2 regions of the Ravibacter arvi genome follow, and region 2 is predicted to be linked to the other one. Evidence: riboswitches for the same ligand, from Rfam matches in the RefSeq annotation. Region 2 holds a riboswitch; the other holds the start of a gene.
What was found. A riboswitch is a leader RNA that binds a small molecule or an ion and turns the genes downstream of it on or off. The one in region 2 is predicted to bind thiamine pyrophosphate.

Region 1 (8,634 bases), on a different contig from region 2:
TGGCCCGCTACTGCCGGCTGTTCATATTTTTGCTGGCTGTGCGCGGAAAGTTGAAAAAAGTACAGAAGGACCGTGACGAGAAGAATTCGTTGCATATGGAATAAGGGATTAGGCTGTCTGTTTTGGTTTATTACGGCCGGTCCGGACCAAGTTACTACTCACAATTTCATGTAAGCGTCATATTGAAGTAATCTGCCGGTATTTATTTCCCATTTTTATTTTTACCGGTAAAATGCCGGGTAAAACCGGTGAGGCGCCGGTTTATGTTAATAGCTTGATTAACTTGAATTTGCAATGAAAAATTTCGCATTACTGTTTTGTCTTTTTCTTTTTCAATCCTCTCTTTTTGCGCAGGAAAGCGCACAGGGCTATGTATTCCTGGATGCAAATGGCAATGGCACAAGAGACCGGAAGGAGCAGGGACTTGCCGGGGTATCGGTGTCCAACGGCAGGGATGTTGCCGTAACGGACGCAAACGGCCACTATTCGTTGAAAATTGGAACGGACGAAATTATTTTCGTTATCAAACCTTCCGGCTATCAGGTGCGGATTGACAGCAACAGGCAACCGAGGTACTTCTACGTGCACAAGCCGAACGGCTCGCCTGTCAGTAAATATGCCGCTTTTTCGCCTACCGGACCGCTTCCGGCATCAGTGGATTTCCCATTGGTGGAGCAACCCGAAGACGAAACCTTTACAGCACTGGTGTTTGGCGATCCGCAGCCTTATACCCTGGAGGAACTGGAATATTTTGCCCGTGGTATTGTAAAGGAAGTGGAGGGTGTGAAAAACGTGCAGTTCGGAATTAGCCTGGGCGATATCGTAGGTGATGATCTGAGCCTTCAGAAGCACTATACCGGGGTTATTGCCCGGGCGGGCGTACCCTGGTACAACGTCATGGGGAACCATGATATGAATTATGATGCTGCGGCCGATTCGCTGTCCGACGAGACGTTCGAGCGTAATTTTGGACCGGCGAATTATGCATTCAATTACGGGAAGGCGCATTTCATCGTCCTTGACGACATCTTATACCCCGATCCGCGCGACGCGAAAGGATATTGGGGCGGCTTCCGGCCGGATCAGCTCGCTTTCGTAGCCAACGACCTCAAAAATGTAGAAAAAGACAAGCTGATTGTACTGGCGTTCCATATCCCGATTGCAAATGCCGGGTCAGGCTTCAGGACCGAAGACCGCCAGCGTTTGTTTGACCTGCTGCGGGATTTTCCGAATGTTTTGGCTATGTCGGCACACACGCACCTGCAGCGCCAGAATCTTTACCATGAAAAAGACGGCTGGCACGGGAGTAAACCTTTCCATGAATTTAACTCGGGTACACCGTCGGGAAACTGGTACTCGGGAGAAATGACAAATGCCGGCGTTCCGGACGGGACCATGAGTGACGGTACCCCACGCGGTTATTCTTTCCTGCACATAGAAGGGAATCAGTATAAAATCGATTACAAGGTAGCCGGCAAGCCCGCCAGTTACCAGATAAGGATTCATGCACCCAAGGTGGTTCCGGCGGAAGGGAGGACTTCGGCTGCCATATACGCCAATTTTTTTATGGGAATGGCCGGGAACGCCGTACAATGCCGGATCGACAATGGCGCCTGGACAGAAATGGTCCATACCATAGAGCCTGATCCATATTACCTGCACCTGCAGCACCGGTACGACCATGCAGAAAGCTTGCTCTCCGGCAGAAGGCCCGGAACAGCGACAGATTGCATGCATTTGTGGAAATCCGGCATACCCGCCAACCTCGCGGAGGGTCCCCATGTAATAGAAGTAAAGGCTACCGACATGTTTGGGAGGACCTTTACTGAAAAGAAAATGCTTTGGGCCGAAAAGAGATAGGAGGTTTGTAGAATGGCTTCGCCGGTCACGGAGAAAATTCCTGGAATTTTGCTTGTTCACAGGCCGCTCATGTATTTTGGATGGCCGCTTATGCCCGTTTTACGGCAAAAACGGCTATATTTGAATACTTCCGTCTCTCGAGCGGAGGTTTCAAAGACTGAATTTTCACGATCAAAATCAGATATGGCGGTTATTAAAAAGGGCTTGGTTATCAGGAAAGTAAAGCACATCGGGATCAGCGGCGCATTTATTATGGCGTTGGGTGGAGCCGGCGTGCTGTTTACCGGATGTAATAAGGGAGGGAACCAGGAAGAAGAATACAGCTATGAGGAAGTGTCCTATACGAAAGGGGTAATCTCGCATATAAAAGAGGTAAAACCCGGGGAGTTTCAGATCACGGACGAAGAGAGTGTCCCGGCGTCGGATGCGAAAGCCATTGTCAGCTACCTGGATGGGCATACCGACACCCTGTCGGTGGAGACTTCCAAAGCTCTTATTGATAAGGAAATTGCTAATAGCGGCACTCAATACCACAGCAGTGGTCTGTCGAGCATGCTTCTCTATGGAGGGATGGGTTATATGCTTGGAAGCATGATGGGAAACAACCGCATCGCGCAGCAACGTGCTGCCTACCCCAATAACGCAGGTTTTTATGGGTCTCCTGCCGCTTATAACAAGGCGCAGGCCGCCCAGCAGGATGTAAGCGCATCCCGGTCGGTGAGAACCGTTAAATCGAGACCGACAAATAGTCGAAGCGGTTTCATGGGCGCGCGTGGCAGCCGGTCAAGCGGCGGATAGTCCTTTTTTACCACAGAGCTCACGGAGGGCACAGAGGTTTTCTCTGCATGAGTTTGCCGCTAAGGCTTTGTATTCCCGGCGCTCTCTGTGGTTTGTTATTTTACCACAGAGCTCACGGAGGGCACAGAGGTTTTTCTCTGCATGAGTTTGCTGCTAAGGCTTTGTGTTCCCGGCGCTCTCTGTGGTTTGTTTTTTTACCACAGAGCTCACGGAGGACACAGAGGTTTTTCTCTGCATGAGTTTGCCGCTAAGGCTTTGTGTTCCCGGCGCTCTCTGTGGTTTGTTATTTTACCACAGAGCTCACGGAGGGCACAGAGGTTTTCTCTGCATGAGTTTGTTGCTAAGGCTTTGTGTTCCCGGCGCTCTCTGTGGTTTGTTATTTTACCACAGAGCTCACGGGGGGCACAGAGGTTTTCTCTGCATGAGTTTGCCGCTATGGCTTTGTGTTCCCGGCGCTCTCTGTGGTTTATTTTTTGTTAGCTATGATAAAATTAAGATCTCTGTCACAATCGCCGGAAGGTTTTTTGAAAACACTGGGGTGGGACTGGATGTTGGGAACAGATACGCTCCCCTATGTAACCAGTGATGTGGTCTCTATCTCCGCGGAAACTGCAGAAAAATATTATGAAGGCGGAGAGCAGCTTTCTGAAATGCTTCGCGAAGCAGCCAAATATGCGGTGGACAACCATTTGTACCGGGAGATGGGTATTCCCGAGAACCTGGTAGATCTGGTCAGGTATTCCTGGGAAGACGAAAGGCACGTCCATCTGTACAGCCGGCTCGATTTGAGCTTCGACGCGAAGGAAAATCACGTAAAGCTCATTGAATGTAACGCTGATACTGCTACCTGTATCCCGGAAACTGCTATCGTCCAGTGGGCCCAGCTGAAATCAAACGGATTGGATGAAGACGGTCAGTTTAATACGCTGAACGAAGAATTAGTGGCTCGTTTTGAACACATCCGCGAGCTGAATAGCGACCTTACTCCTTCTATTCTTTTTTCCGCACTCCGCGATTATCCCGAAGATGACGCCAATGTCGGCGTGTTGATGGAAGCCGCAAAAGAAGCCGGGTTCGACGTCGCATTCGCCTATATCGATGAAGTCGATTTCTCCGAAACAGACGGTGTGTTTATGCATGACCCGTACAACGCGGCTTTCGTGCGGTTTGACTTCTGGTTCAAATTAATCCCCTGGGAGTTCATTGCAGGAGAGGAGAAGGAGTTGACACGAATTTTAACGTCTCTGGTAACTAAACGGAAACTGGTGGTGCTGAATCCGGCTTATACCCTTTTGTACCAGTCTAAATATTTGTTGAAAATACTGTGGGATTTGTATCCCTATCACCCGCTCCTGCTACAAACGGAAAGACATTCGATGCCGCACAAAAAATGTGTTTCGAAAGTTCTGTTTGGCAGGGAAGGAGCCAACATAAGTATCATCGAAAAGGGCGGCGATATTTTGGAATCGGTAGCCGGGGAGTACGGTAATCAGCCAAGGGTGTACCAGGAGTATTTTCCTTTTGAGACCGATACGGCCGGTTATACCTACCAGGCCGGCCTTTTCATCGTAAACGAAGCCTGCGCGCTTGGTTTTAGGCGCGGCGGTCAAATTCTTGATAATACTGCACAGTTCGTCGGACACATAATTGAGTAGTAGAAAAACTGCAGGTGACGAAGACTTTTTTTTAAACAAGGCGGGCCGGTACTCCGGCCCGCCTTGTTTTTGAGTGCGCGTTGAATTCCGATAACGTTACCGTTAATAAATTGTGTTCGCGCAAGAATGCAGTCTTCGTTCTTTCTGTAGTTTTATTTTTATTGTCACGATTACTAAGCCCGAAATAAAGCCTGTGAAAGAAATTCTTCTATCGACTGTATTGAGTATTACCTTGCTGAGCCCGGGTTGGGCCCGGCCGCTGCAGGGCGTATTGCCGGATTCGCTGCCTAAGGTTTTCAACGACGAAACAGATGTTCTTCATGCCCGCTACCGGCACCTTGCGCTGAATAGAAGCAAGGCACACCAGCTACCGGGCAATCTGGCGGCGTGGAAAGAACAGCGGAAGCGGCTGCGCGAAAATGTAATCGCTCGAACCGGTGTAAAGTTTTACGAGTCGCTGCCATTTAACCTGAAAGAGACAGGGAAATACCAGGGAAATGGTTACACCGTCAAAAATGTTTATTTCCAGACCCGGCCGGATGTCTACGCAACAGCAAATCTCTACGAACCCGAAGGTAAAGGTCCATTTCCTGCGGTGGTCATGATGATGGGACATTCCCGGGACGGCAAGCTGTATGAACCTTATCAGCTGGTAGGACAGTCGCTTGCCCGGGAAGGATATGTCGCGCTTTGCATCGATCCCTGGGGCGCCGGAGAGCGGGGTACTGTACACGGCGAGTTCGAGTATCATGGTGCAGCGCTGGGTGCATCGCTGCTCAATATCGGCGAAACGCTGATGGGGATGCAGTTGACCGATAATATACGAGCCGTGGATTTGCTGCGCTCATTGCCGAATGTGGACCGGGATAAAATCGGGGCAACCGGCGCAAGCGGCGGCGGTAATCAGACCATGTGGCTGGCAGCAATAGATGAACGGGTTAAAGCCGCAATGCCCGTGGTCAGTGTCGGCACTTTCGATTCATATATTATGGCACACAACTGTGTGTGTGAAGTGCTTCCGAAGGGACTGACTTTTACGGAAGAGTGGGGGGTATTGGGGTTGGTGGCGCCGAGGGCAATCAAGATGTGCAATCATAACCAGGAATCCAACCCGACTTTTTACCCGGCAGAAATGAAAAAAAGTCTTGCGAAAGCACAACCTGTTTTTGACTGGTATGGTGTTGGAAAGAACATCGGCTACGAGCTTTATGACCATCCCCACGGGTATTTTGCGGAGGACCGGGAGGCGCTTTTAGGCTGGATGGATTTCCATCTCAAGGGAAAAGGTGACGGCCGCCCGAGAAAAGAGCAGCAGGTATCCGCTCTGCCGGCCGGGCAACTTATGGTTTTTCAGGATGGGAAACGCGATCCCAAGGTTCAAAGTACCGAATCTTACAGTCGCTGGGCAGGGAGTGAGCTGAAGAAAAAGCTGATGGCGGAATCCGCTATCAATGCAGCCAAAAAGCGGTCTGATCTGTCGGCTCTGTTGGGGATTTCCGGAAAGCCGGCCATTGCCGTTTCTCAGAAAGCCGGTGAAACTGATGGTTGGAGCCGTGTCATACTGGAGACCGGGGATGAACGCCTGCTGCCCGTTCTGCTACGAAAGGGGAAAAACAAAGAATTCGTGGTGGTCGCACATGCCGAGGGAAAATCGGCGATACCCGCCTCTGGTCTGTCGTTACTCATGAAATCAGGGTCAGGGATTGCCGTAATCGATTTTTCCGGGACCGGGGAAGCGTTTTCAAAATCGTCCAATGGGTTCGATAACCTCAGCCGTCTGCATACCTATGGCCGCGCAGCGTTGTGGTTGGGCGGAACAGTAATGGGGAATTGGGCTGACGAGCTGGCTACGGTCGCGGATTGGCTGAGAAAAGAGCAAGGTGCTGCCGGCGTGTCATTTCACGGGTACAAGGAAGCCGGCCTCGCCGGAATTTTCCACGCAGCTACCGGCGGGAAGCTGAAGGAGGTACATACCTACGGAAGCCCGGCCAGCTATGTTTTTGATTCGGGGAAGGGGATAGAGCATTTTGGGGTGGGAGTTCACGTGCCGGGTATCCTCCAGTGGGGCGATCTTTCACTGGCGGCAGCACTAGGCCAATCTCCTGTATTCCTGCACAATCCGGTCACCCTCTCCGGAAGGGCACTTTCTTCTCCTGAAAAAGAGGAGGCTCAAAAAGAATATGCAGCGATGCGCACAAAGACGGGCGGCGGGGCAAAGGTCGTTATAGACTGATCGTCGTTATCTGTCGTTTATTAAAACTCCCGATGTCGCAACGACATCGGGAGTTTTTGTTTTCTCGCCGGTTCAAACCCCAAATAAAACTTGTTTCCTCCCGGATAACCTGTTTACTTTGTAGCGACTCAAAGGGGTGCCCAAAATAAACGGGCTGAGATCATACCCATACAACCTGATCCGGGTAGTGCCGGCGTAGGGACTGAGATCAATTGACAACAAAGCTCAATTTCTCAAAAGTATTATTGTTTAACCTAAGGATAGGTACGGCCCCTTGCCTGTTCGTTAACTTAGCTCATTTTTATGCGTAAAGTTGCGGCCTGTCTGATGTTCGTTTGCCTGATTGCGGGCAAACCACTTTTGGCCCAGAAAAATGTTTCCGGAAATGTTTCGGATGCAGAAACAAGACAGCCCCTGCCCGGGGCGACGGTAAAGGCCGGTCCGAGCCGGGGGACCACTACCGACGAGCGCGGCCGGTTTCACCTGAACAATCTCCTCCCCGATACGGAGACACTGGAAATCTCTTTTCTCGGGTTTTTGCCGGCCACCGTGCGGATTTCAGATCTGGAAAAATCCCCTGAAATTTTATTGAAACGGACCACTTTCACTGCCGATGAAGTCATTGTAAGCGCTACCCGGGTTTCGGATAAAACCGGGATGGCTTATACCAACGTTACAGCCGAGGCAATTCGCGGACAGAATCTTGGCCAGGATTTACCGGTTCTGCTGAATTTTACCCCCTCAATGGTTACTACCACCGACGCGGGCGCCGGGGTTGGATACACCGGTATGAGGATACGGGGCTCCGATGCCACGCGTATCAATATGACGATCAACGGTATTCCTTACAATGACCCTGAAAGCCAGGGCGCCTTCTTTGTCAACATGCCGGACTTCGCATCGTCCGTAAGCAGTATCCAGATACAAAGAGGCGTAGGAAGCTCCACCAACGGAGCGGGGGCTTTCGGGGCCACGGTAAATATCAACACCAACGAATTCCGGAGAGAAGCTTATGCAGAACTTGCCAATTCATACGGCTCTTTCAACACCTGGAAGAACACAGTCAAGGTGGGGAGTGGGTTGTTGAATGATAAATTTACAGTTGATGCGCGTCTGTCCAGAGTTAAATCGGACGGTTTTATAGATCGGGCAAGCTCCGATCTGAAATCATTTTACCTGTCGGGCGCTTATTACGGGAGGAAAAGCTACATCAGGGCCAACGTGTTTTCAGGGAAGGAACGCACTTACCAGGCGTGGAATGGCGTTCCCGAAGCCAAATACCGGAACAACCGGGAGGGTATTCTTGCCTTTATCGGCCGGAATGAGCTGAACGAACGTGACGCTCAAAACCTGTTGAATGCAAATCCCCGGACCTATAACCTGTACTGGTACGACAATGAAACCGACAACTATCAGCAGGACCAGTACCAGTTGCTTACTTCGCATACGCTTTCCAACCAGCTTACCCTTAACGTAAACGCGTTTTATGTAAGAGGCGCCGGTTATTACGAACAATATAAGGACAATGCCAAGCTCAGCAGCTACCTGTTGCCGCCGGTCGTGACGGGCAGTGACACCATCAAGCGAACGGACCTGATCCGCCAGCGCTGGCTGGACAATCACTATTATGGCACCACTTTCTCGCTCGACTACAACAATTTCAAAAAGCTGAACCTGAGCATCGGCGGCGGATGGAACCAGTTTGATAATGACCACTACGGAAAGGTAATCTGGGCCAGGTTTGCGAGTACAAGCGAATCAGGGTACAGGTACTATTCGGGGCGCGGGCTTAAAACAGATTTTAACCTGTACGCAAAAGCATATTATCAGCTAAGCACGGCCTTCAATGTGTACGGAGATTTGCAGTTCAGGTCGGTGGATTACACTGTGAACGGTACCGACAACGAGCTTTTAGAGCTGAATGTAGATACCCGGTCCCGTTTCTGGAACCCCAAAGTGGGTATTAACTACGATCTCGCCAATGGCGCCTCCGTCTATGCATCCTTCAGCGTCGGCAACCGCGAGCCAAACCGTAATGACTTTGTAGATGCCCGCCCGGGGGCAGTTCCCACCCATGAGACGTTGTAC
Region 2 (8,634 bases):
GGTTAACGCAGACAGGTCGTTCCCAAGGGTCAGCCCGATTATCGCTTTCGGTGGAAGCTTTTTCCGGAAAGAAACCAGCGGTTCCCCGGGCAGGTGGTCCAGGTGAACTCCGTCCAATGCAAATTCTTCCAATAGTTTCACATCATTGTTGGCCAATACCGGCACACCTTTCGACCGGCATAACGCAAGAATCTCCGAAACCAGCCCGGCTTTGCCAAGGCCCTCCGGCCAATGATCCCAGATCTGCACCAAACCGATTGTCCCGGTTTCGAGCACCGCCGCGAGACCGGCTAACAACCGGGGACTGGCGGGGTTTAAAATAAGGTAGATGCCTTTCATTGTTTTTTAGGTATGAGGTGTGAGGTATGAGGTTTGAGGGTTGAGGGTAGGCATCAGCTCACAGCTCACACCTCATCCCTCACACCTTACTTCCATCCACGTGATAGCGCCGCAGAATAGGCATTCCAATACCCGTCGTACTGCGCTGGGAGGAAAATCCGGTGATGTTCCGGGTCGGTTTCATATAAGGCTACGCCCTGTAAACGGTTGGTAAAATGTCCGATCTTAAAAGCAGGAATTTCCAGCGTACCGAGCGTGTCAACCACGGTGTCGGCTGCTTCGGGATTGCAGGCCATCAGCAGGGCGCCCGAACCGAGGCTGCAGTGCGGATCAAATCCGAAATGGCCGGCAATACGACTGACCGCCTGACTCACCGGCAGCACACTTGTGTTGACCAGTGCGCCCACGCCGCCCGCCAGGCACATTTCATGAACAGCGCCCAGAACGCCGCCCTCCGTGACGTCATGCATCGCGCTGACCTGCCGGGTCTGAAAGGCTGCTACGGCCTCTTTTGCAACGGAAAGCCCTTGAAAAGAGGCACCCACCTTCTCCCATTCCGGCACGCCCAAAAGCATCTTTACTGTCTCGGGAAACACCTTTGCGAGAATAGCCGAAGCAGACCAGGCGCAGCCTTTCGTCACGATTATGCACTGGCCGGGGCGGATATTTTTGCTTAGTAAAATTTCAGGGGCTACCAGCGACATCGTTACTCCACCCACAAATGTACAGGCCTGTCCCTGCACCTTTCCGGTATGACCGCCGGTAATAGCCACTCCAAGATCGTCACAGTACTCGTGTACCATGGTCCAGTAAGCTTCAAAGTCGGGAGTGCTCATTTCCGCAGGCAGATTCAGCACAAATTGGGCGTACATGGGCAGATGTCCCGTAGTAGCGAGATCGTTGGCAGTCAGGTGCACGGTCAGCCAGGCCGATTCAGCCAGGGTAAGGCCCGGCACCAGTGAAGCCGGGTCGCTGGCGCTCGCCATGAAACCGCCCCCGGGCAACCGGATCACGGAAACGTCCACCCCGTATTGCGGACCGGCGATTACTTCCTGCCGGTGCCGCCCTACTTTTTTCCAGATGGTATGCTGAAAGGTTTCCCGGTCTATTTTGCCGGGTTGCTGGTTCGTTTTCATTTCTCCAACCGCACATAAAGCCCGAAAAAGTCGCCATAGGGGAGCCCCCATTGCTGCACCGGGAACCACTTGGGAAGCCCTGTACAGGTCCATTCAATCTTGTAAAGACTGCCGGCCAGCGCTTTTTCTACCAACGCCACCAACTGCTGCGGCGTATAAAAGGTAGCCGTGACATAAAACGGGTTTTTACCGAAAAACTGCTGGACCCGTCTTCTCACAAATTTTGGAGAATTGCGGTTCATCATCCCGAAAACAATGCCATGGCGGGCTACCCGTGCGGCTTCCCGGATAACGTGAACCGGGTCCCGGTAATATTCAAAAGTAGTAATAAAGGCCAGCGCGTCGAAAGTATCATTTTTGAAGGGCATGAAATGCGCGTCTGCCAGCACCAGGTTGCCATCGAACAGCCTCACTCCCTGCCCGAGCATGAGCGGGGAAATATCTCCTCCCGAAGCTTCAATACCGATTTCCTTCCACCAACGTGTAAAACGGGTAGTGCCACAGCCGAATTCAAGCAGTGTTTTCACCCTTTCGTCTTTCCCGACCAGGCTGCCAATAATTTTCTTCTGAAAGATTTCCGCTCTTTTATAGCGCCCCTCGTACCAAAGCTCATAGGTATCCGTGTGCTCCCGGTTAAAAAACCATTCGCTGCGGCCTTGCCAGTTCTGAAGATGGCCTGAAAGTTGGCCGAACTCTTTTTGTTGCGGTAACATACTTGCTAAATGTTTGATTCATTGAACCGCCAGTACAGGCGTATGCAACGAGACAAACAGGTGACAAGTCACGCTAAGTGGCAGCATTCCTACGCCGGTATTATCCGGATCAGGTTATACGGGTATTATCTCAGCACATCACTGTTTGTAGCAGTTCAGGCACCCCGTGCGATGTTATTCGTAAAGATAGGAAAACTTTTCCGCATTTTTCAAACCCTGGCCGCCATCTGGCTTCTTAATACCTGCATGGCCTTAAAAAGCAGGTTGGCAACCGACTGTTTGTTGACCTGCATAATCTGTGCAATACGGTCGTTGTCCATGCCTTCATAATATTTGAGGAAGACCACCTCTTTCTGACGTTTGGGAAGTTCCCTCAGGGCGGCCTGCAGCCTGTGCTCATTTTCGGCCCACACCTCATCGGCTACGATGATCTCCTCTATGTTGCCTTCCTCTTCCTCCAGTTCGGCGTATTCACTGATATCGTAAAAATGGACGGAGCTGCCGCGGCGCCGGAAATGCTGCCAGAGCTGATTGCGTAGCGATTTCAGGAAATATAGCACAACCACCTCCATATGAATGCGGTGTTTTTTAGCCCATATTGTGATGAACAGCTCCTGGATGGTATCTTTAATAAACTCGCGATCACTGGTAAAATTGAAGGCGTAGTTGAAGAGGGTACGATAAAGACCATCCGCCAGGCTTCGAAAAGCAGTATTGTCTCCCTGCTGTGACAAAAGCCACAGTTGCAGAAACCGGTCGTTTTCCTCGGTGACACGACGTTTGCTATTCAATTAGTCAGCAGTTTTATAATACCTGATCTGATTCCAACTATTTTTATGCAGAAAAACTCTCGTTAATTTAGAATAAAATTCTGATCAACAAGGAGATCACCATTTTTTTTTGATAACCAGGCCGCAGAAGCAGCCGGCCCCGGCACTTATCGTACGGCGGTCCGGCAAGTCCCGGCGCCCAAACTCTTTGATACCGATGAAATTTTTACTGTTAGGCATAACAATTCTGGGACTGTCCGCAGGTTGTTCAAACCACAAAATTGCCGTCAAAACCGCTAACGCCTACCTCGTCAACGAACTCGCTATAGACGGGTGCTCCTGGCATTTTGAGCAGCACACCGGCGAGGAAACAGGACCTACTGCGCCCAGCGAGGATTCCATGAAAAAAATCAATCCCATTATTGAATCCGCGGGAAGCCGGGACGGTTTATTTCGCATCCCTGTACAGATTGAATTTTCGCGTACAGGTAAAATGAGGGCAATAGAATGCGGCTGGGGTCGTAAAGTTGAAATGCCGGAAGTCAGCATTCACCATATTGAAATTGCGGTTCCGAAGGAGTAAGGTTATCGAACGAGGTAAGGGTTGGCGGGGAAATCATAAAAGCGAAAACCCGCCTTTTTGAGCCGTTGCCGTACCGCTTCAGCCGGATTCTTCTTAAAAATCATTACACAGAGCACCTGTTCCGGTATGAGCGACCATGACGACAACAAGTCCAGCATGCGTTTCCTGCGTTTTATTTTCCGGAAAACCGGCGAGCTGTTATCTGCTTTGCTCCCTATTACGGCCGGAGTATAGAAATTGCAATTAACCCCTTTGACCGCCATTGCAGGCAGGCCGATGCCATTGGCAAGCTTTTCCATTTCACGGAAAGATAGCTTCGATACATAATTCCCGACCTCTTCAAAAGAATACTGGTTTTTCCAGAGCCGCCTGAGCATACCGGTATCAAAACGATCCGCCAGGTTCCGGAGCCCCAGCAAAAGGGGCATTTTGGAGATCGGGTCCTGCGGCTCAATGATGACTATCCCCTCGCGGGCAACCCGAAGCATTTCGTATACGCCCATTTGGGGACGCGGAAAATGATGATAAGACTCTTTGCAAAAAACGTAATCGAAACTGTCATTTTGAAACGACAACTTTTCGACGTTTTCAACAGAGAACTTATCAATAAGACGAAAGCTGCGTGCTACCGGTAAGAATGTACCGGAAATATCGGTTGCGGTCACCTCCATCCCCTTTTCAAAAAAGTAGCTCGCATCGGTACCATAACCGTCCCCCACAGTCAGCCAGGTCTTTGCCAGATCTTCGCAAAGCGGATCGGCAAGCCCGAACATCTGCTGATGAATCCAATAATTGATATACCCGCCTTCCTTGTCCTCGATCCAGCGTCGAATGGTATCGTCCTGGGTATTCTGATCGGGGAAACATTTTTCAAACCAGCGCGCGTGCGCCGCATAGCTTTTTTCTTCCGTCGAGGTCATGCCTTAATTAACGTGTGTAAATCGAGGTTTTCCGCCCCGCAACTCTTCCCTCGTGGAAGGGATTACTCGGTAAAAGCGATATTATGGAAGAAAATACCCGTTTTTTAGGCAGACTTATCGTGTGACGACCTGATAACCAAGCGCTTTGCAAAGGTTTTCCCGGCTATCATCCTTATCCTCCCCACCCCCTATCCCGTTTAATCAATACATCCACCGTTCAATAACAACCTGTTGATTTACAATCCTTAACGACTCAAATTTACTTCACTTAACGCAGCAGAACGGATCGTCCTCAGAATCTCATTTTCTTCAACGCACCATTCAGGTCAAATCCAAACAAAAACTTATGAAAGAAAACATCGCCCCCAAATGGATGGAGGTCCGCTATCCGGGTCCGGTCCGGCGCGTAACCATACGCTGGAACGGCAAAAAGTGGACGGTTGAGGGCCAGGTCGTGGTCAATGATATGACGCTCCCGGCCCCATCGCAACTCCCCGACGGGGAAAACAGCCGGGGTTTCTGGATCGAAGCCTACGACAATGACGGTAATATTTATTACAGGCAGGTCATCACCAACCCCTTTCTGGGAATGGAACAATTCAGCGAAAAAGGATATATGTACCGGTTGGACCATCCACCACATGACCTCACGCTCGAAATTCTGATACCCGGGGTCGCAGAAATCTCGCAGCTTCACGTGGTGGACAACACGGCGGGAAAAAATACGCACGAACACCATGCAACCGCACACACCGGCCGCACGGTGTTGAAACTCGGCAGGAAATAGCCCATCATCCACACCATTAAATAAACAATACCATGGGAGCTTCAGACGGAGAAATACTGGGACTAACCAAAATATTGGACAACGGTCCCGATAACCAACGCTTCAACATCGTGATTGTCGCAGAAGGATTCCAGGGGAATTCGGTAGCGGCACAGGTTGATTTCAACAACCGTTGCAACGATATAGTCAATGCTTTTCAAACCGAACCCTGGTTCGGGGCGGGCCTGCTGGGCGCAATCAATATTCACCGGTTAAATGTACGTTCGGATGACAACGGGGCCGATAATCCGGCCACCTGCCCGGACAGTTCTACGGCAACGGCCACTACCGCAGACACGTATTTTGATGCCAGTTATTGCTCTTCCGGGATAAGGCGATGCCTGGCCTGCGACTGGAACCTGGTGAGGTCCACGCTGAATGCACAGCTGCCGCAATGGCACGCGGCAGCAGTACTGGTCAACAACTCCATTCGAGGCGGCTGCGCCAATGGGAACGTCTTCGCGACCGCCCTCAGCAACGACTGGCTCGATGTGGTCATGCACGAACTGGGCCACGCGGCATTTGACCTGGCCGACGAATACAGTACCTGGGCAGGATGCACCAGCGGCGAAACCGACCGTGACAACGCCCCGGGCGGCGAGCCCGCAGAACCGAATATCACCGCCCACAGAAACCTGGCAGGTTTGAAGTGGGCACCTCTTGTGGGGCCGCTGACGCCGGTTCCTACGATGGAAAACCCCGATTGCTCAACCTGCGACGAAAGGGCCAATGTACGCCCCACCGACACAGAGATTGGCTTGTACGAAGGAGCCGGCTACTACCATTGCGGATTGTTCCGGCCCACCTATACGTGTAAAATGCGGAATTCTTCACAGCCATTTTGTAAGGTATGCGCCGGCGCCATACAAAATCGCCTGCGCACGTTTTTCGGGTCTACTCCTGCACTCGCGGCCTCTGCAACCAGCCTGGATTTCGGGAGTATCGGCGCAGGCTCTACGCTGACGCTCACTTTCCAGATCAGCAACGTAGGAACTGAGCCCGTGACCGGTATTTCCCTCACCAGCTCCAGTCCCAACTTTACGGTATCTCCCGCCGCTGTCGGAACGCTCAATGCCGGGCAGGCGCAAACCATTTCGGTTACCTTCGGGCCGGCTTTCACCACAGGCGTTCGCAACGGCGACCTGCTAATCACCAGCAACGCCGCCGCTCTCGGGATTGCACTGACCGCATTGGTCTGTACACCCATGGCTACCATGCAGGTCCAGACCGCCGACGGTACCACGCAGCTCAATTTCGGCGACGTCGCGCGACGGCTCACCATGTACCGCTGGTTCGAAGTACGAAACCTTCGCAATACCTGCTCTTCTCAATTGCAGGTGCAGCTCAGTCCACCACCGGCAGGCTTCGATTATGCCCCCGGGACCTCCCTGAATTTTATACTCCCCGCCCCCCTGGCGACAGAGGCCTTCACCTCGCGACGCGTTTACGTTGCGTTTGCCTCTCCCGCCACCGGCGGACCTGGCTTTTCAGGACCGGTTACCGTCACCACCCCTGACGACCCGGTCACTTCCTCAGTAACGCTCAACCTCTCCGCAACAGCAGTTGATCCACCGCCGGTTGACTCGGTGCTCGTCATTGACCGGTCGGGCAGCATGAGCGAACCTACCGGCGTACCGGGAGCTTCAAAAATGGACCTTGCCATACAGGCTGCCAACCTGTATGTTTCGCTTCTGAAAGACAATGACCGCATCGGTATTGTCCGGTTCAACCACCAGGCCGCCAACCCTGGCGATGTACTCCAGTCACTGGTGGTAGCCGGCGACCCTGTCTCTGGAAGCGGCCGCACCGCAGCCCGGAATGTACTTACCACTACCAACCTGAACCCGGGTGGTAATACTTCCATCGGTGGCGGCACCCTACTGGGCAGCGCGGTTCTGGACAGCGCCGTTGCAACGGCGAGAGCTGTGGTTGTGCTCACGGACGGTATCCAGAATACCAGCCCCGATATCCCGGCAGCGAGCGCAGCAGTAAGCGCAAAGTCCCCGCGGCAGCGCATTTTCGCTGTTGGGCTCGGGCTCAACCAATTGGAAGACCAGCTCGTTCAACTCGCCTCTGTAAATAACGGCCTGGCCCAGATAACTGGCGAACTCGCAGGCGACCGGGAATTCCTGCTGCAAAAACTGTATGTACAAATTCTGACCGACGTGGCAGACGAGGCATTCGTACAAGACCCCACTCTGATTTTATACCCGGGCACGGAGCAGGCCACGGATGTGTATATCGGCGAAGTAGACGTAGCCGTAGATTTTGTAGTCGTTTACAGGAAGATGACCAGCTACCCCCATGTGGAAATCTGGCTTGAGGCCCCGAACGGAGCGCTCATCCGGCCGGGTGACGCAGGTACCACCTTCCCCAACTTCCAGTTCATATCCGGCGACGGACATGTCTATTTCCGCTGTCAATTCCCGGCCTTCCCGGATAAACCTGAGGGACATATCGGGCGCTGGAGGGTCTGGCTGGCCAACCGGAAATCAGAATACAGACTGGCTTCCTCGCAAGGCTACGGCAAAAATTTCTACTATGCAGTAATGACCAAAGCCCGGAGCGACCTGAGGCTTCGCGGCTTTGTAGCCCAAAGCGACTACGCGCCGGGTTCTGCTATGTCTGTTATTATAGAACCCACCCTGTACGGGCAGCCCGTCGGGCTTACCCTGCCGGTAGAAGCGCATGTCACAAGGCCCGACGGCGTCACAAAAATTATCCGGCTGGACCCCAATGCAGATCATTACCGGGGAAGCTTCGACGATACCTATCAGCCCGGTGTTTACCACATCGCGGTTACGGCTTTCGCCACAACACCTCTGGGTGCAAAAGTCACACGGTACCGGTACCTGACCGGCCTCATTTTCAAAGCCGGAGATGGAACGCCCGGCGGCGGACATGAAAATGAACCGGGGCACAGCTGTGATGAAGCAAAAAAAATGTATGCGCAACTGGAGTCGCTGCTCTCGAAGTTATCCCACGGCAGGCCCGAACTGCGTGATGAAATCAAGTTATTGCTGGAATGGTTCCGGAAATTCATCATCAACTGTTGCGAGGGCAAAAACAGGAATTCCGATAAACGACTGAAAGACCTCCTTCTGCGTGCCAAATCGCTGCTTGGCCAGATTGAGGAAAATTAAGCCAGGTGCCTGCACGGAGGATGCGTTTAAATGCACGCATCCTCTCAAAACAAAAGCCGGATTGCAAGCCCTCCACATTTTCATATTAAATTTGGGGTGCAACCAACCGAAAGCAGCCGGTGAACGATTTTACCCAATCTCCTCTTTACACGACGATATCCGGTCAGCGACTCCACGTGCCGTCTAAAAACCTGCAAAGAACAG

Region 1: another riboswitch for thiamine pyrophosphate. It lies ahead of ABD852_RS20830 (TonB-dependent receptor); the one in region 2 lies ahead of ABD852_RS11425 (class I SAM-dependent methyltransferase).

Annotation. Positions count from the first base shown of each region.
Region 1 covers NZ_BAABEY010000036.1:260,818-269,451, forward strand. The annotation lists gene ABD852_RS20805 (DUF4838 domain-containing protein) at 1-95, opposite strand, end outside; gene ABD852_RS20810 (calcineurin-like phosphoesterase C-terminal domain-containing protein) at 295-1,860, shown strand; gene ABD852_RS20815 (Cj0371 family chemotaxis-regulating polar lipoprotein) at 2,044-2,658, shown strand; gene ABD852_RS20820 (glutathionylspermidine synthase family protein) at 3,141-4,313, shown strand; gene ABD852_RS20825 (dienelactone hydrolase family protein) at 4,507-6,546, shown strand; TPP riboswitch at 6,669-6,765, shown strand; gene ABD852_RS20830 (TonB-dependent receptor) at 6,850-8,634, shown strand, end outside.
Region 2 covers NZ_BAABEY010000021.1:38,296-46,929, forward strand. The annotation lists gene ABD852_RS11415 (thiamine phosphate synthase) at 1-339, opposite strand, end outside; gene ABD852_RS11420 (AIR synthase-related protein) at 426-1,475, opposite strand; gene ABD852_RS11425 (class I SAM-dependent methyltransferase) at 1,472-2,188, opposite strand; TPP riboswitch at 2,258-2,365, opposite strand; gene ABD852_RS11430 (RNA polymerase sigma factor) at 2,398-2,979, opposite strand; gene ABD852_RS11435 (hypothetical protein) at 3,176-3,541, shown strand; gene ABD852_RS11440 (class I SAM-dependent methyltransferase) at 3,544-4,461, opposite strand; gene ABD852_RS11445 (hypothetical protein) at 4,808-5,248, shown strand; gene ABD852_RS11450 (M64 family metallopeptidase) at 5,281-8,430, shown strand; gene ABD852_RS11455 (alpha/beta hydrolase) at 8,550-8,634, shown strand, end outside.